DNA from 3 places in the Desulforhopalus glucosivorans genome. Region 3 is predicted to be linked to each of the others. Evidence: riboswitches for the same ligand, from Rfam matches in the RefSeq annotation. Region 3 holds a riboswitch; each other region holds the start of a gene.
What was found. A riboswitch is a leader RNA that binds a small molecule or an ion and turns the genes downstream of it on or off. The one in region 3 is predicted to bind thiamine pyrophosphate.
Positions count from the first base shown of each region.

Region 1: another riboswitch for thiamine pyrophosphate. It lies ahead of thiC (phosphomethylpyrimidine synthase ThiC); the one in region 3 lies ahead of thiS (sulfur carrier protein ThiS).
Region 2: another riboswitch for thiamine pyrophosphate. It lies ahead of ACX6CI_RS04370 (thiamine ABC transporter substrate-binding protein); the one in region 3 lies ahead of thiS (sulfur carrier protein ThiS).

Region 1 covers NZ_AP044854.1:3,238,759-3,244,216, forward strand. The annotation lists gene ACX6CI_RS14025 (IS91 family transposase) at 1-844, shown strand, start outside; TPP riboswitch at 1,387-1,488, shown strand; gene thiC (phosphomethylpyrimidine synthase ThiC) at 1,542-2,843, shown strand; gene rarD (EamA family transporter RarD) at 2,900-3,802, opposite strand; gene ACX6CI_RS14040 (molybdopterin-containing oxidoreductase family protein) at 3,844-5,458, opposite strand, start outside.
Region 2 covers NZ_AP044854.1:1,006,696-1,012,153, forward strand. The annotation lists gene ACX6CI_RS04365 (ABC transporter permease) at 1-1,278, opposite strand, end outside; gene ACX6CI_RS04370 (thiamine ABC transporter substrate-binding protein) at 1,312-2,355, opposite strand; TPP riboswitch at 2,446-2,551, opposite strand; gene rlmD (23S rRNA (uracil(1939)-C(5))-methyltransferase RlmD) at 2,620-3,954, opposite strand; gene ACX6CI_RS04380 (autotransporter assembly complex protein TamA) at 4,247-5,458, shown strand, end outside.
Region 3 covers NZ_AP044854.1:159,687-165,144, reverse strand. The annotation lists gene thiH (2-iminoacetate synthase ThiH) at 1-629, opposite strand, end outside; gene ACX6CI_RS00730 (HisA/HisF-related TIM barrel protein) at 787-1,560, opposite strand; gene thiS (sulfur carrier protein ThiS) at 1,565-1,762, opposite strand; TPP riboswitch at 1,846-1,941, opposite strand; gene ACX6CI_RS00720 (RNase H family protein) at 2,095-2,580, shown strand; gene ACX6CI_RS00715 (PaaI family thioesterase) at 2,722-3,114, shown strand; gene ACX6CI_RS00710 (OmpP1/FadL family transporter) at 3,542-4,831, shown strand; gene ACX6CI_RS00705 (sensor histidine kinase) at 4,851-5,458, shown strand, end outside.

The sequences.
Region 1 (5,458 bases), 2.5 Mb from region 3:
TCAGAATCATCAAGCAAGCCAGTGGATCGACAAACAACAGGAAAAGCTCTTACCGGTACCGTATTTTATGGCAACATTCACGTTGCCTTGCGAGCTTAGAAAGTTGGCATGGAGGAATCAAAAAACAGTCTATTCACTGTTCTTCAAGTGTGTTGCATCCACCCTGAAAGACTTCGGGCTTAATCAGAAAAATCTGGGGGCTGAAATTGGCATGACGATGGTCATGCACACAAACAACAGGAAACTCGACTACCATCCGCATATTCATGCGGTGATCCCAGGAGGAGGAATAGACAAACGCCATCGCTTCTGGAAAAAGGCCAAGGGAGAATACCTGTTCAATTCATTCTCTCTGGCCAAGGTCTTTCGTGCCCGCTGCATCGCAGAACTGGAAGAGACCGGCTTTTCTCTCCCTCCTATCAAACCAAAAAAATGGTTTGTGGACTGCCGACATGTCGGTAAGGGAGCGACTATATTGAAATACTTATCCCGGTATCTATATCGTGGTGTTCTCGGTGAAAAGAACATTGTTGCCAATAAAAACGGGAACGTCACTTTTAAGTACGTTGAAAGTAAATCTGGAGATACCTGCTTCAGAACCTTGCGAGGTGAGGACTTCCTCAAACTCTTGTTACAACATGTACTCCCAAAAGGGTTCAGGCGAGTGCGGGATTATGGATTTCTTCATGGCAATGCGAAGAAGTGGCGCGGATTAATCCAGCTTATCTTGTATGTCAAAATCGCATTCCCTAAACCACGAGTAAGGCCGACTTTCAAATGTTCAAGTTGTCGGTCCCCAATGTTCGTTGTTGGGTTTAGGTCACATTTTGAGGGCCCGGGATAAACAACCCTTGAGGCACCGGCCACCATCCTTTTACAGGGAGGTTGAAGTCTTTATGAGATAAACGCTTTTTCAAACCCTCAAGGGTAACAGGTAAGTTGCGTCCTTAGAAAAGTGAAGACAATCCAAATTCACTCCTACCACCTCTCGTTCCAGAATATATTTCCTTATTACTATACCGGGCTTGTCCAACAACGGATAAGATAGTGGTTCGTTCCTCACACTATCTATCCTTAATCGTTAGGCAGGCTGCAAGAAATCACGGCGGTATACGTAACAAAAGCCTCTCTGCTAAAGTAAACATATTTTCACCACAACCTAACTAACAAAAACACTCCCTGACTAAACGACAAACCCTATAATTCATCCCACATGATTGACTAAACTTTAATCCTGAGTTCCTTGTTTTTATGACAAAAACCCAAATTACATCACCAATGCCTCAGCAACGCCCGTCCTCCCTTTTATGATCATTGTAGAAAATATTTAGTTATTCACCTTTTGTTTGACCTTTTCACCTCCCTTATGTAGTTTAGGCTTCGATTTATGAAGCCTGGGGGAGTCCACGGACTGAGAGCTCAATCACGAGCGACCCTTTGAACCTGATCCGGTTGATACCGGCGTAGGGAAAGGATTAATTGGGTCTGCTGTACACTTCTCAAGATTCCGATCCCTATCTACACCCACAAGGAGATCGATTTTGATGAAGACTCAAATGGAATTTGCCCGCGAAGGAATAATAACCGATAAAATGCAACAGGCAGCCGATGATGCCTGCATACCTGCCTCGGAATTGCGTGATAAGATAGCGAAGGGAACTGCAATAGTCTGTCATAACAACCGTCACAAAGGCGGTACACCACTGGCTGTAGGCGAGGGAATTAAAACCCGTGTAAATGCCAACATTGGCACCAGTAAGGATGACACCAGTATCGACAACGAGCTTGCCAAGGCAAAGGTAGCTGTTGCTGCCGGTGCCGACGCCTTGATGGACCTCTCCACCGGTGGCCCCATCGACGAGATACGTGCTGCAATCATTAAAGAGACAAGTATTTGTATCGGCTCTGTACCTTTGTACCAGGCTGCCTGCGATACCGTTATCAAAAAAGGTAAGGCCATTGTCGATATGACCGTGGACGAAATTTTTGATGGGGTTAAAAAGCACCTCGACGATGGTGTTGATTTTATAACAGTTCACTGTGGTGTAACCCGCAGGACTCTAGAGATAATGGATCAGGAAGGCCGACTGATGGAGGTTGTTTCAAGGGGCGGGAGTTTTACCTGTGCCTGGATGGAGCATAACAATGCCGAAAATCCACTCTATGAATATTATGACAGGTTACTGGACCTGGTAAAGCCTTATGATGCAACACTCTCCCTTGGTGATGGATTTCGCCCAGGCGCCATAGCCGATGCCACAGACCGTGCTCAGATTCACGAATTGTCAACCCTTGGAGAATTGACCCAGCGGGCATGGGCCAAGGGAATACAGGTGATGATTGAAGGCCCGGGCCATGTTCCCCTTGACCAGATCCAGACCAACATGCAGCTGCAAAAAAGCTTATGTCACGGGGCACCGTTTTACGTCCTGGGGCCGTTGGTCACCGACATTGCCCCGGGTTACGACCACATTACCAGCGCCATTGGGGGTGCTATTGCCGCAAGCTCTGGGGCAGACTTTCTCTGCTATGTTACGCCAAGTGAACACCTCTGTTTACCCAATGCCCAGGATGTACATGAGGGTGTAATGGCCACCAGAATTGCAGCACATGCAGCCGACATCGTCAAAAAAATCCCCGGTGCAGCGGAGAGGGATTTCGCCATATCAAAGGCGCGTAAAGATCTCGACTGGGAAAAACAGTATGAGCTCGCCCTTGATCCTGCCCTTGCCCGAAAACGAAGAGGTGCAACAGAAGAAGCGGCCGATGTTCATGGAGCCTGCACCATGTGCGGAGAGCTTTGTGCCTATAAGGTTATGAACCAAAGAAAAGAAGCGGCGTAGGATACTAACGACATGGGCTACCTATTACAGGGAGCCCATGTCGTATGGCGAATTACTTATACCGCCGTTGCAAGCACCCGTCTTTTTTCCCTATAGCGCCTCAAAAGGTTCTCAATCACAAAGAGTATTAAGCCTCCCCAGACCATGGAAAAACCGATAAATCGTGCCTGGGGAAACTCCTCACCATAGATAAAAACCCCAAGGATTAGATTTATACTTGGTGCAAGGTACTGCATGAGGCCAACGGTTGAAAGGGGTATCCTTTTAGCGGCATAGCCAAATAAGAGAAGTGGCACGGTGGTGACCACGCCCGCTCCTATAAGCAGTAAAGATTCTGAGACCTGGACATGACCAAAGGCACCCTCCCCATGAAAGGCAAGCCACCCCAGTACCAGTGCTGCAGGAATAAAGAGTATCCCGGTTTCAAGGCAAAGAGCATCAAGTGCCCCCAGCTTACTTTTCTTATGGAGCAGCCCATAGGTTGCAAAACTAAAGGCGAGCACCAATGCAATCCATGGGAACTTCCCATAGTATATAGTGAGATAGAGTACCCCCAGAAAAGCGAATAACAGGGCAAGCCACTGCAGAGGCCGCATCCGTTCGCCAAAAAAGATCATTCCAAAGAGCACATTTAAAAGGGGATTAATAAAATAACCAAGACTCGCTTCCACAATGAAACCGGCATTAACCGCCCAAATATACAGGAGCCAGTTCACACCTAACAAAAGACCCGTGATGGTGTAGGTAATACAATTTTTTCGGTCTCGCAGACCTTCACGGAAGACCTTCATACCACCTGTTACCATGACAAGTCCCAAGGTCACCAACAGTGACCAGAACATACGGTGACAGAGGATTTCATAGGCTGGGACATTTTCCAGCGCCTTCCAATAGGCGGGTAATACTCCCCAAAGTACAAAAGCACCCGCAGCTGCGACAATTCCATTCACATTATTCATTTAATTTTCAAAGATTTTCGCCTGCTTTGCTCATATTAAGTTCAGGGTACTATCAAGGTCACTCTACTTTCATGGAAGGTAGCGCCCCCACCCATATCGGTTACTTTCTGGGAGGTGAGATCATTAATCCCACCTGCGCGGGCACCTGATTCATCGTCCTCTCCCCAGAATAGTCCTTCAGCCACAACAACACCTTTTTGGGTATCGTCGGTTACCCTTGCCTTTCTTCTGGAACGTCCCCGGTTATTAACGATAACAACAATAGTACCATCAGTCACATTAAAGCGCTTAGCATCAAAGGGGTGCACCAGAACTGTTCCCAGTTCTCCACTATACCGCTCTCCAAAGGTACTGTTGAGTAGATCCGGGTGGGGCGGTGTTATGAGGTGTAGGGGAAAACGAGCAAGCAGGTCAGGATCCACGGACTCGCCCGCTGGAAGTACACAGGCTGTAACTGGATCACTACTTCCATCAATTACCGAAAAGGGAATTTTCTCTGACTCGCCTTTTAACACATCACCACTGGCTGAACTTCTGGTGGAATGAACCAGTGCTCCACCCATAATCTCATCCACAGAAATACCTTCTGGAATACCTGACATTGATCCAACATACTTTCTCACTCTCTCTTCACAGGATTCTTTAAATACAGGATCATCAAAACCGCACTTTGCAGCCAGGGCCTGAAAGAAATCGAAGTTACTCCTGGCCTCACCCATTGGCGGGATAACCGGCCGCACAACCCCCATGTAAAAATGACCGTAGCCAGTGTAAACATCCATGTTTTCAAGAAAGGTAGTGGCCGGCAGCACAAGATCTGCGTAGCGGGCGGTGGGCGTCATTACCTGCTCATGTACCACGGTAAAAAGGTCTTCTCTTGCCAGGCCAAAACGGACAGTGCTACTGTCGGGATTTACCGTTGCCGGATTACTATTGTAAACAATAAGGGCCTTAACGGGGTCTTCCAAACCGGTCAGAGCATAGCCCAGATGAATCATATTAATGGTCCGGCCAGGCTCATTTCTGATTGAATCCTTTGTCAAAATATCCCTATCACCGCTAAACGCCCTGGAGCTGAGAAGAACACCTCGTCCGGTGCCTCCCATAAAAAGTCCAAGGGCTGCACTCAGAGAGGTTATGGAGCGTATACTCATCGCCCCCCTGCTGTTTCTTGATATTCCAATACCAATACGCACAAAGGTCTCTTTACAACCGGCCATCTGTCTTGCAAGGGACGTAATTGTAGCTTCATCAACACCGCTATCGTCAGCAAAGTCAGATAATTGCACATCCTGAACATAGGATTTAATGTCTTCAAAACCTGTGGTCTTTCGCGCTATAAAGCTGTGGTCGATGGAGTCGTCTTCTATGATGACCTTCAACATCCCCAGGGCAAGTGCACTATCCCCGCCAACCCTTACCTGAATATAGCTATCAGCAGACTGAGCAGTCTGATTGCGGTACGGATCAATAACAATGACCTTGGCCCCATTTTTTTTAGCTGTCGCTACGTACTGCCAAAAATGAACGTTGGTCACCTTGACATTAATACCCCAGATAATGATCAATTGAGCATCGGCTGCATTTTCAGGGGGACAACCTGGCAGACCTGCGCACTGTTTAGCCCAGCCTGCTCCAGAAGCTGCCGAACAGATG
Region 2 (5,458 bases), 850 kb from region 3:
GGCAATAGGTACAATGATGAGTGTGTCTCGTAGGTTAAGTGGGGGTTGATTTAGTGTGATGATATACCCGAAACCCAGAGTTACAGCCGATGTTGCAAGAGGGAGCATAATAATGGCATCCCAGAGGTTGGTTCGGCGTTTTGAGCCGCCTGCAAGAAATACAGCTGAACTTATTCCTAAAAGTAGAGAAAAGACCATGGCCGTCAGGGCAAAACCAATGGAGTTTGCGACCGAAGAAATTGGTTCAACATAAAAAAGTGAATCCGATTCTCCTGAGAAAAGCTGTCTATAGTAGCTGAGGGTAAAACCATCTTCACCAAATAGAGAACTTATAACGAGTGCGCCCAGGGGAAGAATGAGTAAGGCCACCATAAAACCAATGTTACAACCAACGCCAAGTTTTTGGCAATTCGATTTTACATCACTAAGGGTGGCCTCGCTCGTGCCTGAGAAAAAGGAGACCTTAGCATGTTTACTGAGCCTTGCATGGAGCCACATCAGCAAAAAATTAAAACAGATCTGAATAAGCGATAGGGCTGCAGCCATGGGCAGGTTAAAGAGTTGTACCGCCTGCCTGTAAATTTCAACTTCTAGTGTTGCGTATCCCGGTCCACCGAGAATAAGCACAACTCCAAAACTGGTAAAACAGAAGATAAAGACAAGGAGGCTGGCAGACCCTATTGCAGGCAGGAGCAGGGGCAGGGTGATTTTGTAAAAAGCAGTCCACGGGGATGCTCCAAGCATCCTGGCAGCTGTTACTATACTCGGATCGAGTGAACTCCAGAAACTGGAAACAATACGTACGACCATTGTGTAGTTGTAAAATACGTGGGCGATGAGGAAAAAAGTAACAGTCTGTTCTATATCTATTGGAGCACTGTCGAGATTAAAGGTTGAGATAAGAACGTCATTGATGAGACCATTCTGCCCAAGCAGTGCCCTGAAAGCAGCAGCAGTAACAACCGTTGGCAGAACGAAGGGAACTGTCATAAGTGCTGTAAGGAGGTCTTTGCCGGGGAAACGGAATTTGGCAAAAACATAGGCACCTGGTATGGCTAGAACCAGTGTGATAACGGTTGAAAGTCCGGCCTGCCAGATTGTGAACCAGAGAATCTTGCCGTAGGTAGGAGTTGTGAATAATCTGCCTAACTTCTCTGTATCTAGTGGGAAAAAACTGTAGGTGATTATCTTAAGCAGCGGGTAACAGTAAAAGACGATTAAAAACAACATGGGCAGGGAGAACAGTAATAGCATGACAGGTTTTCTGGAAAATATCATGTCCCGTTCTCCCCTATTTGGATGAGCTTATCTTTATCTCAGTACTGCAGTTGTCCAGGCGTCGATCCAGCTGTCACGCATTGATTCAATTCGTGCAGGATCAACCATGGCAGGTTTTTCAGCGACCACCGCATGTTTTACAAAGACTTCTGGCAATTGAGCGTCTGCATTACTTGGAAATACAAACATTTTTAAGGGGATGTCTTCTTGTAAGGGGACACTTAACATAAAGTCGACGAATTTTTCAGCCAGAGTTACGTTTTTGCTTCCCTTTAAGATACCAACAAATTCAATCTGGCGAAAAGCTGATCCATCACTTACGACAGCTGCAGTTGGCGCTTCAGTCAGTGGTTTTTCGGAATAGTAGACAGCTGCAGGAGGGGAGCTTGCGTAGCTTACAACGATGGGACGATCTCCTTTTGAGGCGGCGGTGAAATGACCAAAGTAGGCATCTTCCCAGCCACCTGCAACGAGGACATCATTTGCCCGCATTTTTGTCCAGAAATCCAGATATTTTTCTTCGCCAAAATAACCGATGGTGGCAAGTAAAAATGCCATACCGGGGGAGGAAGTGGCGGGGTTCTCAACCACGGTGAGTCCTTTGTACTCAGGTTTAATAAGATCAGAAAGACCTGCAGGTGGGGCGAGTGCTTTTTCTCTAAACCAGGCCTTGTCGTAGTTAAGACATACATCACCATAGTCCACAGGAAGAAGACGATTTTCCTTGTCGAGTCTCAGGCTTTCCGGGATCTTGGCAAGAAGAGGGGAGTTGTATTGTTGAAAAATGTCTGCAGTGAGTGCCCGGGATAAAAAGCTGTTATCCACACCAAAAAACAGATCAGCAAGGGGGTTGTTTTTTGAAAGAATAGCCTGGATAAGAGCAGCCCCTGCATCCCCGGATTTTAAAAAGCGAACCTTCACGCCGTTTTCTTTTTCAAAGGTGGCAATGAGTTCTTTACTGACATCAAAACTGTCATGGGTCATTACGGTAAGGCTTTCTTCTGCCTGCACCGCAGGAGAGAACAAGAGGGTGATCGCTAATATCGCAATCCCAAAGCTGTGATATATATGATTCATTAAGATCTCCTGGGGTTAAAGTCGTCGCTTGTTGATTCGTTGGATGTGAATGCTTGCAAAATTAAAAAGCCGACTCCAGTTATGGAGGCGGCCTCATTCAGACAGATCCCTCCGCCGGCATTATCCGGATCAGGTTAAACGGTCGGGTTGTAACACCCCTCTCAGCCCAATGTATGAGGCTCCCGTATCAGAGTTACAACATAGGGTAAATAATGGACCATTGCAAGCAGGTTAAAAGGAAATGAAACAACTATCGGATGATGGTTATTTTTTCAGTACAACGACCGTCTCAATATGATGGGTTTGGGGAAACATATCAATGGGTTGTATTTTTTGTATTGTAAATCCTTTACTGGTGAGTTCTTTAAGGTCACGGCATAGGGTTGCCGGGTCACAGGAAATATAGACGAGTGTTTTCTTGCATAGCTTACTGAGCTGCTGTGCAAGCTCGGGTGCGCCTTGCCTGGGAGGGTCAATTATTACGCAGTCAAATGTAGCGCTTTCTGCAATGAGCTGATCGCAACCTTTGTGAACAGGTTGTTTGGTAAATATGGTGTTTGTTCTCCCTGCGGATGCGCTATTTTCTTTTGCACATCGAATCGATGCGCCCTGACCTTCGATACCATGGACACTGGCGGCAAGAGAGCTAAGCGGGATTGCAAAATTTCCCATGCCGCAATATAGATCGAGAACTGTGTCGCTGCTATTAAGAGCACAAAAGTCAATAACGGTTTCGATCATCCGCTTGTTTTGGGCCAGATTGACCTGGCAGAAGCCGCCGACCTCCCATCCAAGCTGTAATGACTCCTCTATACCCTGCAACTTTTGGTAGTGGAGGTTCAGCATCTTGTTTGATTCAGATGTCTCCGCTCCAACTGGACCAACCATGGGAAAATCCTCTCCCTTAAAAAAAATGCGGTCAATTGAAGAAATTTCACTACACATTTTCTGGGCTCGTTTACGGTCAGCGGGGCGAGGCTTTCTTTTGAAGTGGAAAATACAGGAGACTGCATCAGTTGTTGGGTTTTGCTGTAATTCAAGCTCGGTTGAGAGTTCAAGCAATTCCATAGCGGGCTCACTTTTTCGTAGAGCAGTGAGGCTTAAATTTATAGAAGGCTCTGCAAGAAGACACTTGTCAACTTCAACAATGTCATTGGAGCGAAAGCGGTTGAAGCCCAGGGTTTCATTATCCCCGACTTGCAATCTGATTCTTTGGCGATAGTTGAATGGAGACGGTGCAGGTATAACCTCTCGAACTGTATCTTTAAGTGCGCCTAGAGTAAGAACATCCTGGCGGAGAAGCAGATCGACCACAATGTCTCTTTTAAAAGTGGTTTGCGCATCGTAGTTGCAGTGTTGAAGGTTGCACCCCCCACAACGACCGTAGTATTGACATGGAGGGGTGATTCTGGCAGGGTGTTTGTTTTCTATTTGAGCGGCTTTGCCAAAAAGATAGTTTTTTTTAATTTCCTGAGTGGTTACAATTATATTTTCGCCGGGCAGGGAAAATTGTACCAGGACGACCTGTTTTGAAGGAAGGTGACCGAGGCCGAAACCGCCGTTGACGATTTTTTTTATGGTGACAGTTTCCTTGTGCATTTTTATCCGGTTTTGAGCTAATATTTGGTATTTTACTTTAAAAAATCCTGCAATACAAAACAGGAAATCTGAAGAGTACATTGAACTCAGGGGCTTAGAACAGCCACCCCAAAGTACGTTAAGAGAGATCTTTGTACTATTTATACTGGTTTATTTCCCCGTTTGTTGGGAATAGTCCATGTTTATAAAAAGAGGACGTTGCTGGAGCGACGATAAAACACGATTCTTGGAGTTTTTTAATACATCATCATTCTCTTGTCGAATTGTATTCGTCTTCCTTTTCAGTTTGTGGATGGTATCACCAGCTCATTCTAAGCCTGTTAAAGTAGAGGTCGAAGTAACCGGGGTGACAGCCTCACTCAAAGAAAATGTTCTAGCCTACCTTACCCTGTACCTGCAAAAAGATAACGAACGATTAAAAGAGAGTACTGTCAAAAGGTTGCATGCCAAAGCTTCCACCGATATTGCTTCAGCTCTTGCTCCTTTTGGCTATTATAATGCCACCGTAAAACCGAAGCTCACTAAAGATGATGCAGGATTTCATGCAAGTTACCTTATTGATAAAGGACCTGCCGTTCGCGTGAGTAGCGTCAATATCATGATAAATGGGGCTGGTCAGGAGAATAGGGTAATAGAAAAAGCGGTGGCAGCCTGGAAACTGCCTGTGGGTACGGTCCTTGATCAGGCAGTGTATGAACAGGAGAAAAAAAAGATCATAAATACGGCTATTAATGAAGGCTATCTTGATGTCGTTTTTGTAACAAAAGATCTGGTTGTAAACTCTACAACGAACAAGGCAATTATTTCACTCGTCGTAGATACAAAACAGCAGTACGTTTTTGGGGAGACAACCTGTAAGCAGGAGGTACTAAAACAGGATCTATTAAATAGATATTTACCCTACGCCAAGGGCGATCCTTATCAACCCTCTAAGATTTTTGAGTTGCAGGCTATTTTGTATAAAACCGATTTTTTTAAGAAGGTCATTGTGAGCGGCAAGATGGATGAGGCCGTTGATCATACGATTCCCATCGAAATTGACCTGGTAAGCCCCGAAAAACTCAATAAATACAATATTGGTGGTGGTTATGCTACAGACACCGGTGTTCGTGGAAAAATTGACTGGTCGAACCGGATATTTAATAATCGAGGCCATAAAATTAGCGCTTCGTTACTGGTTGCTGAACTTGAAAACAGCCTCTCCCTTGTTTATAAAATCCCCCGAAAAGATCCACGCTACGACACCTTGTTTCATTCTCTTGGTTATCAGGATTCCCAGTGGGATGACACTGATACAAGGTTGATAACTGCGGCTGTTTCTCAGGAACACGCCGGGCCAAGATTTAAGTTCTCAACGGGGCTGGAATTGCGTGACGAGGTGTATGACATAGGTGATACCAGTGGAGACTCTACACTCTTTTTGCCATCGCTTAATGCTGGTTATATCTTTGCCGATGATATTCTCAACACCAGGCAGGGCTTATCCACCTCCATGAATCTACTT
Region 3 (5,458 bases):
CGTTCCGGCCCATTAATGCGATATTCATAGTTACTTTTCTGACCTGCGAGGTGAACGCTTTTATACATTTTTTGATCATACACCTCTTGATAGAGAGTAAGACCGTCAGCGCCTGCTTCTTTAAGCTGCCGATAATCCGGCTCATCCATTGGAAATATCTCAATGGATACCGAGGCGAAATATTTTTTCAGGCAGCGAACCGCCTCCACCAGATAGGCCGTCGGAGTCACCTCTTTTGCCTCACCTGTGAGGAGCAACAGATGCTGAATACCGGTCTTGGCAATTTCACGGGCCTCCACCTCGATTTCTTCAATGGTCAGCTTTCTTCTCTTTATCTTATTCTTCAAGTTGAAGCCACAGTAAGTACACTCATTTGAACAGTAGTTTGAGATATAGAGTGGAATGAACATTTGAATTGTTCGACCAAAATACTGAATAGTCAACTTCTGAGCTTTAGCAGCCATTGGCTCAAGATAATCCGCCGCCTTTTCACTCAGCAGCATGAGAAAATCGAGGTTTGTTAATTTCTCTTTGGCCAGGATCCGCTCAATATCAGCATTTTGCACCGATGCGAAAAACGACTGAAAATCGAAGTCCTCATACTCTTTAACAATATTATAAAATGACACAGCAATTCCTCAGGTATAGTACTTACATTCGAGAATTAGACCTTAGACGCTCCGGATACTTTTCACATAAAAAATCAATCTAACCCCGGTGAACGGGAAAATAAGCCTGGATACGTACCTTCACAAAATTCAATCATAAAAAACAAGAATTGAATTTCTAAGGTGCTAAAAAGCCTGTTAACGGAGATGACGCCTTGGCTAAGTGACTCTCACCTGCAATCTCAGCAAGATATGCCATTCTACCAGCCTGAACAGCAAGGCCAAAGGCACGTCCCATAGCTTCCGGGTCCTGAGCAGTGGCAATTGCAGTATTCACAAGCACTGCATCCGCACCCATTTCCATGGCCTCTGCTGCCTGGGAAGGCCTGCCAATTCCTGCATCGACGACAATAGGCAGACTACAGTTTTCAATGAGCTGGGCAATCATCGATTTTGTTTCCAGACCTCGATTCGTACCAATAGGCGATCCAAGGGGCATTACAGCAGCAGCACCTGCTCCCTCCAGACGTTTTGCAAGAGGAAGATCTGGCATCACATAGGGAAGAACAATAAAATCCTCTTTTGCCAAAATCTCGGTGGCCTTCAAGGTTTCAATATTGTCCGGCATCAGGTACTTCATATCTGTGATAACCTCTATCTTAATAAACTTCCCGCAGCCGGCTTCCCTTGCAATACGAGCTACCCGTACAGCCTCATCCGCTGTACGCGCCCCTGACGTATTGGGTAATAAGGTCACATGCTTTGGTATGAATTCGAGAATATTTTCAACAGGCGAAGAGAGATCGATACGACGAAGTGCCACTGTGATCATCCCTGAGCCACTTGCCTCAAGCATAGCAGGGATCTGACTGTTTGAACTGAACTTTCCGGTTCCGGTGAGTAGGCGACTATCAAATTCCACCCCTCCAAGAACTAATTTTGTATCCTGCATCTTCTCAACCTCCTCCTACAAAACTGAGCAATTCCAGTTGGTCATCTTCTTGAAGAGACACCTCTGTCCACTGCGCTTGTTTTACAATTTCACGATTATGTTCCACCACAAGTGACTGGGCGGCCAAGCCCTTTGCCTTCACAAGTTCAGCGATGGTGCACGGGTCAACAGTTTCAACCTTGCCATTAACACGAATGTTCATTTATCCTCCATTACAATAAAAAAAGCCGCCTTCCTAATTACTGGAAAAGCGGCTTTATCATTATATATAGATCAGATACGATGATTTTTATAACGCCGCTTTCCTTCGCCGATATTAGTCGGATCAGGTTCCAAGGGTTGGATTTTTCCTCTCAGCAAGAAGCACCCCTAGCGATGACTATGTATGTAACAGTCTCCTGTAAAATTTGCAATACGTGTATATTCTAGAAGATGCCCATTCGTTTTCACACAGCGCTCAGAGTATAAACATGTCTCTAACAAAAAAAACACACTTCACGCTTTTAAACCTCACACCTTGAATTTTGGAGTAGTATGAAAATATCGCTTTTTACAGATGGAAGTGTGAATACAAAATTAAAGATTGGTTATGGGGCATATCTGGTATTACCTGAAGACGGCGAACCACAAACTGACCAGATAAAAATTAAACAATTTGCTGACACCTCTTCCACAAAATTGGAACTACAGACACTGTTATGGGCCTTATCAGAAATATCCGCAACTGAGATCATCTCATATACAGATTCCCAAAATATTGTCAGACTGAACGCGCGAAGAAAAAGACTGGAAGCAAACCACTACTACGCAAAAACCGGAAAACTACTGAACAACCATGAACTCTATAAGCAATTTTTCCAATATACTGATAATTTGGATCTTACTTTTAACCAGGTAAGAGGCCATGCACCAGCCAAAAACAAGAGCAAGATTGAGCTGATTTTCTCCCTGGTTGACCGTGCATCCCGCAATGCTCTACGTAACTACTCCACCAAGCCCAACCCAGAGTTTTTTGTATAGTCCCGCAAAGTGAAATAATGGCAATATAAGTCCCATATCATGTCTTGACCTCCTTGAGGTTATCGAAAAATACTGATACAAGTATCATCAGCCGGATTGTAAGAGATTCTCCACTATATACAATACAATCACCACAAAAATATGAACGACACATTTCAACAAATAAGCCTTGTTGGCTTTATGAAACACAACGGCGGTCTGGAGTTCAGAACAATTTCTAAAACTGCCTACGAATTCAGAACCATGGTACAAGACATTCACTTGAACCCAGGTGGTATTACCCATGGCGGCTTTATCATGAGCCTGATGGACTCTGGAATGGGAACAGCTGTTCATCGAGTACTTGGTGAGGGTGGAAGAGCTGCAACAATTTCCTTTGACGTCAAATTTATCTCTGCATCAAAACCTGGGGATCTACTCTTTGGTAAAGCCAAAGTCCTTAGAAAAACACGATCCATAGTCTTCATGCAGGGCGAATTACGCTGTGGTGAACGGCTCATTGCAACTGCTGAAGGGATTTGGAAAGTCCTGTAACATAGTCTTCACAGCCGTCTTTACTCAGCAAGCATCTGCCACGAATTAATATCAAAATCGTCCCACAATATATAAAAAGAATAGCCATACCTGGCTTATCTCACCACGTTATCCAGCATGGATTAACAGGCCTGAGAATGAGGCTGAGTTATTCTATCTCCATGAGAAAACGGGCCCGCCCCTGGTAACAGTTGTTCCAACTGTAATTATGATGAACACATCCAAGTAGCCCACCGTTATCATGGTGAACACTTTGGGAGGAATGAAGTTTTCCCCATGCAAAATCAATATTTCTTTAGTTGAAATTCCATTCTCATTCAGATAGATTCTCTGTTTTGTTGTTGAAACTAGCTGTAAAATCAACTCCGTAAAGCGACAAGACATTTCCGACGAAACAGTTCATAAAAACATTTCACATCTGATACCTATGAAAAATCTCCAACCTTTTACTACCTGCGAAACTCCACCTCAATGTAGGCGAACAAACAAAAAGACAGCACTCCTCACCCTTACCTGCCTTTTCATTGGCAGCACAAGTTATGGGGCGGGATTTTCAAACTTCACCCAAGGTGCGGGCCCCGTAGGTGTTGGTAACGCAACTATTGGCCATGCGGAAGGTATCTCATCGATATACTACAATCCGGTCCATCAACTTGAGTTTGAAGGCCTCAATCTAGAGGGCGGATTTTCCCTGCTTAGCCCTGAAAAAACACTTGATTCCTCCGTTACGGGTGAAACCTACGAATCAAATTCTAAAATATACTCTCCTGTCCATTTTGCCGCCACATACAGGACAACAGACACCATCTCATTAGGTTTTACCGTCAATAACAGTTTTGGTCTCGGCAGTGATTTCGACAACGATACAGTCTTCAAATATATTACAACTGAATCTGAGTTGGTGACATGGGATATCAACCCCTCTCTTGGCTTTAAATTCAGTGATCAGTTTGCAATTGCGACTGGATTTAGAGTTATTTACACGGAGGCGTCGCTCCAGCAAATGGTTCCACTGCAAAGCGTCGGTCTGCCAGACGGAAAGCAGAGTTTTGAAGCGGACGGTACAGGATATGGCTGGAATATCGGTGCGACCTATTCACCAACAGAACGCTGGTCAATAGGTGCTTCCTACAGGAGTCCAGTGGATGTTGAGCTTGATGGCGACGTCAGTTTTTCTCTGCCCGTAAGTAGCCCTTTATTAACCAGCCTCTTCCCTGATACTGGTGCTGAGTCAGAACTCAACCTTCCTGGTCAACTCTTTTTGGGTGTGGCATACAAACCTTCCCCCAAGTGGGTCTTTGAAGTTGCCACAAGGCTCGAACAATATTCATGTTACGAGAAGCTTTCGGTTACAAGTGAAGCCCCCATCGCCGGACAAACATCCAGAACCATAGAAAAAAACTGGGATGATGTCTGGGGATATATGGCTGGGGGAAGCTATCAGACCGACGCTGGTTATCGTTTTTCAGCGGGATATATCTTTGAGGAAAATCCGGTCCCGGACGAAACATTTGAGCCTGGAGTCAGCGGACTTAACAAACATACACTTACAGTTGGTTTAGGGAAGCAGATTAAGAATATCACGGGGAAAATAAGTTACGCTCATGATTTTTATGAAGACAGAGAAATATCCAACAGTGGCACCGCATCTCTTGTAAATGGAACCCAGAGCCAAACCAATCAGATGCTTATCGTAAGTCTTGCCTGGCAATTATAAATTAGAGGATTCGTCTGCCATGGCCTCCCAAGGATCCCTCTCATCAACCACGGATAACCAAACCTGGTGGGACACTGTTCATCGCTCCGCTACGCACAATAGCCAAGAACCCATGCCAAAGCAATTGTCAGGCATGAATACCCTATGGCTGATTCACTGCATCAGGACCTATCATCCTGAGGTCGATCTGCAAAATATTGTGCGGGAGACAAGAGATATGGGCCCGTTCTATATAAAGAATCTTCGGACAGGTCACTGCGAACTGGTTGAGCTCACCCATCTCGAAACCAGGGACTACTGGTTTTCCAACATGTTCATGATGGCCCTGTATACTACCATTGAGCAATATATTGATGATCCCGGCTTCGCCTACAAGTGTGGTTCAACCTTCTACAAAACCCAGTCGAGCCTGAAAATAGCACTTGGTGTCCCGCTCATTGGCCCATATCGACTCATAAAAAGACTTGTCAGCGAAAACGATAAATATAATAGAACCAAAGAAGCCTTACTCCTCTCTATTACACGTGGTCACGCAGTGGTCAGGCTTATCCATAAGCCGGATATCATCATGAAGGACTTTGGTATGATGTGGCATCTTGGGGTATTTGAATCCTATGCCCGCCTCTC